2 regions of the Streptomyces sp. NPDC031064 genome follow, and region 1 is predicted to be linked to the other one. Evidence: riboswitches for the same ligand, from Rfam matches in the RefSeq annotation. Region 1 holds a riboswitch; the other holds the start of a gene.

What was found. Region 1 has a riboswitch for glycine ahead of gcvT (glycine cleavage system aminomethyltransferase GcvT). Riboswitches for the same ligand answer to the same signal wherever they lie in the genome.
Region 2: linked by a shared signal. The riboswitch ahead of gcvP (aminomethyl-transferring glycine dehydrogenase) and the one ahead of gcvT (glycine cleavage system aminomethyltransferase GcvT) in region 1 are both predicted to bind glycine.

What each region holds. Positions count from the first base shown of each region.
Region 1 covers NZ_JBVIGF010000002.1:656,253-660,725, reverse strand. The annotation lists gene ACZ46W_RS09680 (enhanced serine sensitivity protein SseB C-terminal domain-containing protein) at 1-222, opposite strand, end outside; gene ACZ46W_RS09675 (enhanced serine sensitivity protein SseB) at 259-999, opposite strand; gene ACZ46W_RS09670 (AAA family ATPase) at 1,073-1,744, opposite strand; glycine riboswitch at 1,930-2,022, shown strand; gene gcvT (glycine cleavage system aminomethyltransferase GcvT) at 2,166-3,281, shown strand; gene gcvH (glycine cleavage system protein GcvH) at 3,340-3,717, shown strand; gene glyA (serine hydroxymethyltransferase) at 3,729-4,473, shown strand, end outside.
Region 2 covers NZ_JBVIGF010000012.1:8,837-13,309, forward strand. The annotation lists gene ACZ46W_RS32990 (MerR family transcriptional regulator) at 1-64, shown strand, start outside; gene ACZ46W_RS32995 (DNA polymerase IV) at 123-2,141, shown strand; gene ACZ46W_RS33000 (PRC-barrel domain-containing protein) at 2,060-2,434, opposite strand; glycine riboswitch at 2,549-2,648, shown strand; gene gcvP (aminomethyl-transferring glycine dehydrogenase) at 2,831-4,473, shown strand, end outside.

The DNA of each region.
Region 1 (4,473 bases):
GGTGACGCACGGGGCGTAACCGAGGCCGTCGACCTCCATGTTCCCGTACTGGGCGTCGGGCGAGCCGGCCTGGCCGTGCCAGAGCAGCATCCAGAGCCGGCCTTCGGCGAGGGCGTGCAGGAGCGCCTCGTACGCGTCGTAGCGTCCGGGCGTCACCTGGCTCAGCAGGTGCTCGACCTGCCCGGCCGCCGCTCCGGCCGCCGCGGTGCCTGACGCGCTCACCCTGGGTCCCGCCCCTCTTCCGTCCACCCGACCAGCTTATGCGTGCCCGCGCTGGTAGAAGGGCCGTACCTTCTCCAGCATCCAGTCGCCCACCGGGTCCTGCGCGATGTCGAGCAGGACCATGTTGACCGGCCACGGCACCTGTGCCCGGCCCAGCGCCCGGCCGAGGGCGTCCATCGGTACGTTACGGTCGGCGCCCTCCCAAGAGGAGAGCTGGACGCCGATGAAGAGGGTGGGGTCGCCGCCCTCGATGCTGGCGAGGCAGCGGCGGGCGGTCAGGACGGTGGCGGTGGCGTCGAACTCGGCGGCCGCGGCGGACAGGAAGTCGACCGGGTCCTCCTGCCAGTCCGGCTCGAACAGCCGCACCCGGGCGCCGCTCGCGGGGCCGTCCAGCGGAGTGCGTCCGGCCCGGCACAGTTCGGCCACGGCGGGCGGCGGCAGCGGGGCGCCGACGGCCCCGCCCGGGTTCACGGCGATGCCGAGCTGCGGCGGCAGGCCACGGGCGAACTCGACGGCCGGGGCGACGGCGTACGCCATGTGGGCGCCCACGCACTGGGTGAACTGCTGCTCGGAGCTGTAGACCGGGACGTACCCCTGCCCGTCGATCTCCAGGGTGGGCAGGTCCAGGTTCGGGCTGTCGGGACCGCCGCCGTTGGGAAGGGGCACCCAGACGTGGCTGCGGCCCAGGACCTCGAGGAGGCGGCCTCCGGCCGCGGGGTTGCCGAGCGAGGCGGCGAGCACCTCTTCGAGCTCGTTGCCCGGCCATGCAGTGTCCACTGGTGCTCCCGGTCCTTCCCCGCGTGTGCTGTCGCTGCCCGCAGCACCCTAACGCGGGCCGCCGCACCGTGGATCAGTGGAACGCGATCCGGGTCAGCGCGGACGCCGCCGGCCGGTCCAGCAGGATCGCGGACGCGCACCCGCGCGGCACGACGCCCCGCTCCGCGTCCCGCACCAGCCGGCCCACCGCCCGGCGGTGCCGCCCGAAGGCGTACCCGGACACGCCACGGCCCCGCTCCCGCTGGCCCTCCCGGGCCGTGCCGGGCGTGACGTCCAGCAGGAACAGGTGCAGGGCCGTGCCCCGCCGCGCCGCCTCGCGGGCCAGCCAGCGCCGCACCCAGGCCTGCGTACCGCAGTCGTGCACGACGACGCTCCGCCCGGCGCGCAGCGCCCGCCGCAGCCCCGCGTAGTGCGCGAGCCGGACGAGGGGCCGGTAGACGGCGTACGGCAGGAAACCGGGGACCCGGCGCTCCCAGCGTTCGCGGGCGTCCTGCGAGTCGATGCCGCGTCCCTGGGCCGTCCGGGCGATCAGGGTCGACTTGCCGCTGCCGGGCAGGCCCGAGACGACCACCAGGTCACCGTCGGTGAAGGTCAGCGCCCGGGGCCCGCGCCCGCCCCGGTCCCGCAGGTCGCGCACGACCGGCAGGGCGGGCGCGGCGGCCGCCGCCCGCCCCCGCGCGGGCAGCCCCGGCTGGGCGGGCACTCCCGTGGTCGTCGCGTACGCCCCGGTCCGCTGCAACGTCATCGCTACTCCCCCTGCTAGGGCCCGGCGGGTCCCTGGGTCGGCTTCTGTCGACCCTTGCCCAAGAAGTGTAAAGAAAGGGTAATAAGCCACAAGCGATTTGCCGACGAGACCCCGCGTGCAATGATGTGCGCGCCAAGCGCAGTGCGGTCGCGTTCGACCGTACCCACAACCGCATACCGGCCGCTTGAATCCGCGCGGGAGAGTTCCGGGTCCCGCCCGGGCGCCGAAGGAGCAAGTTCCTCCCTTGAATCTCTCAGGCCCCGTACCGCGTGGATGAGGCAGATCTGAAAAGCGGGCCGCCGTGGCGGCTCCACCCAAGGTGCAAGCCGAGGGCCGTCCCCGTACGGTCACGGTGAACCTCTCAGGTTCCGATGACAGATGGGGAGGATCGTCTTCGAGCCATGCCCTGGGAGCCACATCCATGAGCACTGCCCCCCGCCTGACCGCCCTCGATGCCGTGCATCGCGCGCTGGGCGCCACCATGACCGACTTCGCGGGCTGGGACATGCCGCTGCGGTACGGGAGCGAGCGCGACGAGCACAACGCCGTCCGCACGAAGGCCGGACTCTTCGACCTCTCCCACATGGGTGAGATCACCGTCACAGGCCCGCGGGCCGCGGACCTCCTGAACTTCGCCCTCGTCGGCAACATCGGCAGCGTCGGCGTCGGCCGCGCCCGCTACACGATGATCTGCCAGGAGGACGGCGGCATCCTCGACGACCTGATCGTGTACCGGCTCCAGGAGCAGGAATACATGGTCGTCGCCAACGCCTCCAACGCGCAGATCGTCCTCGACGCGCTGACCGCCCGCGCCGCCGGCTTCGACGCCGAGGTGCGCGACGACCGCGACGCGTACGCGCTGCTCGCCGTCCAGGGCCCCGAGTCCCCCGGCATCCTGAAGTCGCTCACCGACGCCGACCTGGACGGGCTGAAGTACTACGCGGGGCTGCCCGGCACCGTCGCGGGCGTGCCCGCGCTGATCGCCCGCACCGGCTACACCGGGGAGGACGGCTTCGAGCTGTTCGTCGAGCCGCAGCACGCCGAGAAGCTGTGGCAGGCGCTGCTAAAGGCCGGGGCGCCGGTGGGCCTGATCCCCTGCGGGCTCTCCTGCCGCGACACGCTGCGCCTGGAGGCGGGCATGCCGCTGTACGGGCACGAGCTGACCACGTCCCTGACCCCGTTCGACGCGGGCCTGGGCCGGGTGGTCAAGTTCGACAAGGAGGGCGACTTCGTGGGCCGTGAGGCCCTGGCGGCCGCCGCCGAGCGGGCCCAGATCGCCCCGCCGCGCAAGCTCGTCGGCCTGATCGCCCAGGGCCGCCGCGTCCCGCGCGCCGGCATGTCCGTGGTGGCCGGCGGCCGGGTCGTCGGCGAGGTCACCTCGGGCGCCCCGTCGCCGACGCTGGGCAAGCCGATCGCCATGGCCTACGTGGACGCGGCGCACGCCACGCCGGGTACCGAGGGAGTCGGCGTCGACATCCGCGGTACGCATGAGCCGTACGAGGTCGTCGCGCTGCCGTTCTACAAGCGCCAGAAGTGACCTCCCGCACCACCACCCCGTTCACCAGCACTCCCCCGCGTACAGGAGAATTCCCGTCATGAGCAACCCCCAGCAGCTTCGCTACAGCAAGGAGCACGAGTGGCTGTCGGCCGCCGAGGACGGCGTGTCGACGGTCGGCATCACGGAGCACGCGGCGAACGCGCTCGGCGACGTGGTGTACGTCCAGCTCCCGGAGGTCGGTGACACGGTGAGCGCGGGCGAGACCTGCGGCGAGCTGGAGTCGACCAAGTCCGTCAGCGACCTGTACTCCCCGGTGACCGGCGAGGTCGTCGCGGCGAACCAGGACGTCGTCGACGACCCGTCGCTGGTGAACAGCGCCCCGTTCGAGGGCGGCTGGCTGTTCAAGGTACGCGTCACGGAGGAGCCGAAGGACCTGCTCTCCGCCGACGAGTACACCGAGTTCTCCGGCAGCTAAGGACCTCCCCGATGTCGCTTCTGAACACCCCTCTCCACGAGCTGGACCCGGACGTCGCCGCCGCCGTCGACGCCGAGCTCCACCGTCAGCAGTCCACCCTCGAAATGATCGCCTCGGAGAACTTCGCTCCGGTCGCGGTCATGGAGGCCCAGGGCTCCGTCCTGACCAACAAGTACGCCGAGGGCTACCCGGGCCGCCGCTACTACGGCGGCTGCGAGCACGTCGATGTCGTCGAGCAGATCGCCATCGACCGCATCAAGGCCCTCTTCGGCGCCGAGCACGCCAACGTCCAGCCGCACTCGGGTGCCCAGGCCAACGCCGCCGCGATGTTCGCGCTGCTGAAGCCCGGCGACACGATCATGGGTCTGAACCTCGCCCACGGCGGGCACCTGACCCACGGCATGAAGATCAACTTCTCCGGCAAGCTCTACAACGTGGTCGCCTACCACGTCGACGACGCGACCGGTCAGGTCGACATGGCCGAGGTCGAGCGCCTGGCCAAGGAGTCCAAGCCGAAGCTGATCGTCGCCGGCTGGTCCGCCTACCCGCGCCAGCTCGACTTCGCCGCCTTCCGCCGCATCGCGGACGAGGTCGGCGCGTACCTCATGGTCGACATGGCGCACTTCGCGGGCCTGGTCGCCGCCGGTCTGCACCCCAACCCGGTGCCGCACGCCCACGTGGTCACCACCACGACCCACAAGACGCTGGGCGGTCCGCGCGGTGGCGTGATCCTGTCGACGGCCGAGCTCGCCAAGA
Region 2 (4,473 bases), on a different contig from region 1:
GACGCTGGTCGGGCACAACCCGTCGGACGAGCTGGCGCGGCGGCGGCGGGACAGGGCCGTCTGAGCCGCGTTCCGTACGTGTGTGCGGGCGATTGTCAGTGGCGTAGGGCAGCATCGTTGGTGTGAGAGCCGCGCCGACGATCCTGCATCTGGACATGGATGCCTTCTTCGCCGCCGCCGAGCAGGCGGCGAAGCCGAGTCTGCGCGGAAAGCCGGTGGTCGTCGGGGGGCTGGGGCCGCGTGGGGTGGTCGCCACGGCGTCGTACGAGGCGAGGCGGTTCGGGGTGCATTCGGCGATGCCGATGGCGCAGGCGCGGCGGCTGGCGCCGAACGCCGCGTATCTGGTGCCGCGGTTCTCGTTGTACCGCGCGGTCAGTGAGCAGGTCATGGAGCTGCTGCGCGGGCTGTCGCCCCTCGTCGAGCCACTGAGCCTGGACGAGGCCTTCGTGGACCTGGAGGCTGGGGACGCGGCGCATGACGCGGCCACCGCGCGGGCGGCCGGGGAGCGGCTGCGCAGGGACATCCACGCGGTCACGGGGCTGACTGGGTCGGTGGGTCTGGCCGGCTCCAAGATGCTCGCGAAGATCGCCTCGGAGGAGGCCAAGCCCGACGGGCTGGTGCTGATCGAGCCCGGTACGGAGCGGGAGCTGCTGGGTCCGAAGTCGGTGCGGATCCTGCCGGGGGTGGGGCCGGCGACCGGGGAGCACCTGCGGCGGGCCGGGATGACCACGGTGGCGGACCTGGCGGCCGCGGGCGAGGACGAGCTCGTACGGCTGCTGGGGAAGGCGCACGGGGAGTCGCTGTACCGGATGGCCATGGGGTACGACGACCGGCCCGTGGTGGCGGAGCGCGACGCCAAGTCGGTGTCGGTGGAGGACACCTTCGACGTGGACCTGCACGACCGGGTGCGGGTGCGGATGGAGGTGGAGCGGCTGGCCGAGCGGTGCGTGCAGCGGCTGCGGGGTGCGGGGCGGTCGGGGCGGACGGTGGTCCTGAAGGTACGGCGGTACGACTTCTCGACGCTGACCAGGTCCGAGACGCTGCGTGGCCCTACGGACGATCCCGTGGTGGTGCGGGAGGCCGCGGCGCGGCTGCTGGAAGGCGTGGACACCACGGGCGGGGTGCGGCTCCTCGGCGTGGGCGTCTCGGGGCTCGCGGACTACACCCAGGAAGACCTGTTCGCCCAGGCCGCCGCGGAGGGGGTGGCGGGCGTGGACGGTACGTCGGCCGGCCCGGCTCCCGGCTCCGGGCAGGGGTACGTGGTCGGCGCAGGCGAACCCGCGGCGGGGCCGGGCACCCATGCCCCTGTGCGGGACGCGGCCGGGACGGCCGGGCCTGAGGTGGCGGGAGCCGTCGGGGGCGGTGGCTCGATGGGCGGTGCGGGCGTTTTGCGTGGCGGTGATTCAGTGGGTGGTACGGGTGCCCCGGGCGGTGGTGGCCCCGCCGGTGGTGCGGGCCCCGCCTCTGGGGTGGGCGCCCTCGGCGGCGGTGGCGTCCGTGGTGGCGCTGGCGGAGACGCCGGTGCGGGGGTGGCGGATGGTGCGGGGGTAGCCAGGGGCGGCGGCGTACCCGTCGCGGGCGCACGCGGTGGCGGTGGCCTGGCCGGGCGTGTCGGCCCAGCCGGTGGTGGGGGCGTACCTGGGGGTGCCGACCTGGCCGACGGTGGTGGCCCTGCCGGTGGCGCGGGCATCCCGGGCGGTGGTGGACCGGCGTCTGGCGTGGGCGTCCCGGGCGGTGGCCCAGCGGACGGTGGTGGACCGGCGTCTGGCGCGGGCGTCCCGGGCGGTGGCCCAGTGGCTGGTCCGGGCGCACGTGGTGGTGGCACGGCTGGGGGTGCGGGTTCGGCAGGGGGGCCTGGGGGTGGGGGTGAAGGGCGGCGGTGGTTGGCGGGGGAGGACGTGCGGCACGCCGCGTATGGGGCCGGGTGGGTGCAGGGCAGTGGGGTGGGGAGGGTGACCGTGCGGTTCGAGGTGCCCGGGTCGGCGCCGGGGCGGGTGCGGACGTTCTGGGCGGACGACCCCGACCTGGAGCCGTCGGAGCCGTTGCCGCTCGTACCGGGTCAGTCGTCCTGGCCGGCGACCTTGCCGAAGTCGCGGTCGGGGGACTCAGCGGAGGGAGGTGGCGGGAGCGCGAGACCGTAGTGGTGGTAGAGCTGGAGCTCCTGCTCGGGTGAGAGGTGGCGGCCGACGCCGAAGTCGGGGGCGTCCTTGATCAGGGCGCGGTCGTACGGGATGTGCAGGCCGTCGTCCGCGAGGTCGCTCGGCTCCAGGGGTACGAAGGCGTCGCGGCTGAACAGGCCCGTGCGGACGGCGGCCCACTCGGGAACGCCCGTCGCGTCGTCCAGGTACACCTCGTCGATGGTGCCGATCTTGTGGCCGTTGCGGTCGAAGGCCTTGCGGCCGATCAGGCTGCGCGGATCGATATCGGTCTGCACGGTCCCTCCAACTGGTCGCAACCGCTCTGTAAACACTACGAAAGTGCACATCGGTGACGTCGGCCACTCGAGGGATCGGGCGGGGACCGCGCTGGTAGGCTGGCAGACGGCCGCTGACCCCGTGCGGGAGAGTCCTCCGGAGAAACCTTTCGGAGGCGCCGAAGGAGCAAATCCTCCCCGGAATCTCTCAGGCACCCGGTACCGCACGGACGAGGTCACTCTGGAAAGCAGGGCGGGCGTTCGACGGCATCCGCTCTCACCGACGGTGAAAGCCGGTCCGCCCCGACCCGGGGAGGTCCGGTGAAGCTCTCAGGTTGAGATGACAGAGGGGGAGGCCGTCCGGGCACCCGCGCCGTGGTGCCCCTCGCAGGTCGTATCGACCAGGAGGCCTCCGCAATGACCGCCAACCGCATTCCGCTCTCCGTACTCGAACAGGGAACCCCGTTCGAGCAGCGGCACATCGGGCCCGACGACGAGGCCCGCGCCAAGATGCTCGCGCAGGTCGGCTACGGTTCGCTCGACGAGCTCACGGCTGCCGCGGTGCCGGATGTGATCAAGAGCGCCGAGGCTCTCGGGCTGCCCGACGCCCGCACCGAGGCCGAGGTCCTGGCCGAGCTGCGCTCGCTCGCCGAGCGCAACCAGGTGCTCGCCCCGATGATCGGCCTCGGCTACTACGGCACGTTCACGCCGCCGGTCATCCTGCGGAACGTCATGGAGAACCCCGCCTGGTACACCGCGTACACGCCGTACCAGCCGGAGATCTCGCAGGGCCGCCTGGAGGCGCTGCTCAACTTCCAGACCATGGTCGCCGACCTGACCGGCCTGCCCACCTCCGGCGCCTCGCTGCTCGACGAGGGCACCGCCGCCGCCGAGGCCATGTCGCTGGCCCGCCGCGTCGGCAAGGTCAAGGGCGGCGTCTTCCTGGTCGACGCCGACGCCCTGCCGCAGACCATCGCCGTCATCGAGACCCGCGCCGAGCCGACCGGTGTAGAGGTCGTCGTCGCCGACCTGAGCGGCGGCATCCCGGCCGAGGTCGCCGAGCGCGGCGTGTTCGGCGTGCTGCTCCAGTACCCCGGTGCCTCGGGTGCCGTACGGGACATCAAGCCGGTCATCGACCAGGCCCACGAGCTCGGCGCGATCGTCACCGTCGCCGCCGACCTGCTGGCGCTGACCCTGCTGACCTCGCCCGGCGAGCTGGGCGCCGACATCGCGGTCGGCACGACCCAGCGCTTCGGTGTGCCCATGGGCTTCGGCGGCCCGCACGCCGGCTACATGGCCGTGCGCGACAAGTTCGCCCGCTCCCTGCCGGGCCGGCTCGTCGGCGTCTCCGTCGACGCCGACGGCAACAAGGCGTACCGGCTCGCCCTCCAGACCCGCGAGCAGCACATCCGCCGCGAGAAGGCCACCAGCAACATCTGCACCGCGCAGGTGCTGCTCGCCGTCATGGCCGGCATGTACGCCGTCTACCACGGCCCCGAGGGGCTCAAGCAGATCGCCCAGCGCGTCCACCGGTACGCGGTCGTCCTCGCCGAGGGCCTGCGCGCCGGCGGCGTCGACGTCGTCCACGGCACGTTCTTCGACACCGTGACCGTCCGGGTGCCCGGCAAGGCCGCCGAGGCCGTCGCCGCCGCCCGCGAGAACGGCGTCAACCTCCGCCTCGTCGACGCCGACCACGTCTCGGCCGCCTGCGACGAGACGACCGGCCGCGCCCAGATCGTCGCCGTGTGGGACGCCTTCGGCGTGCGCGGCGACATCGAGGAGCTGGACGCCGCCACCGCCGACGTCCTGCCCGAGGCGATGCTGCGCTCCGACGCCTACCTCACCCACCCCGTCTTCCACGCGCACCGCTCCGAGACGTCGATGCTGCGCTACCTGCGCAAGCTCGCCGACCGCGACTACGCGCTGGACCGGGGCATGATCCCGCTCGGCTCCTGCACCATGAAGCTGAACGCGACGACCGAGATGGAGCCGGTGACCTGGCCCGAGTTCGGGCAGATCCACCCCTTCGCGCCGGTCGACCAGGCGCAGGGCTACCTCAC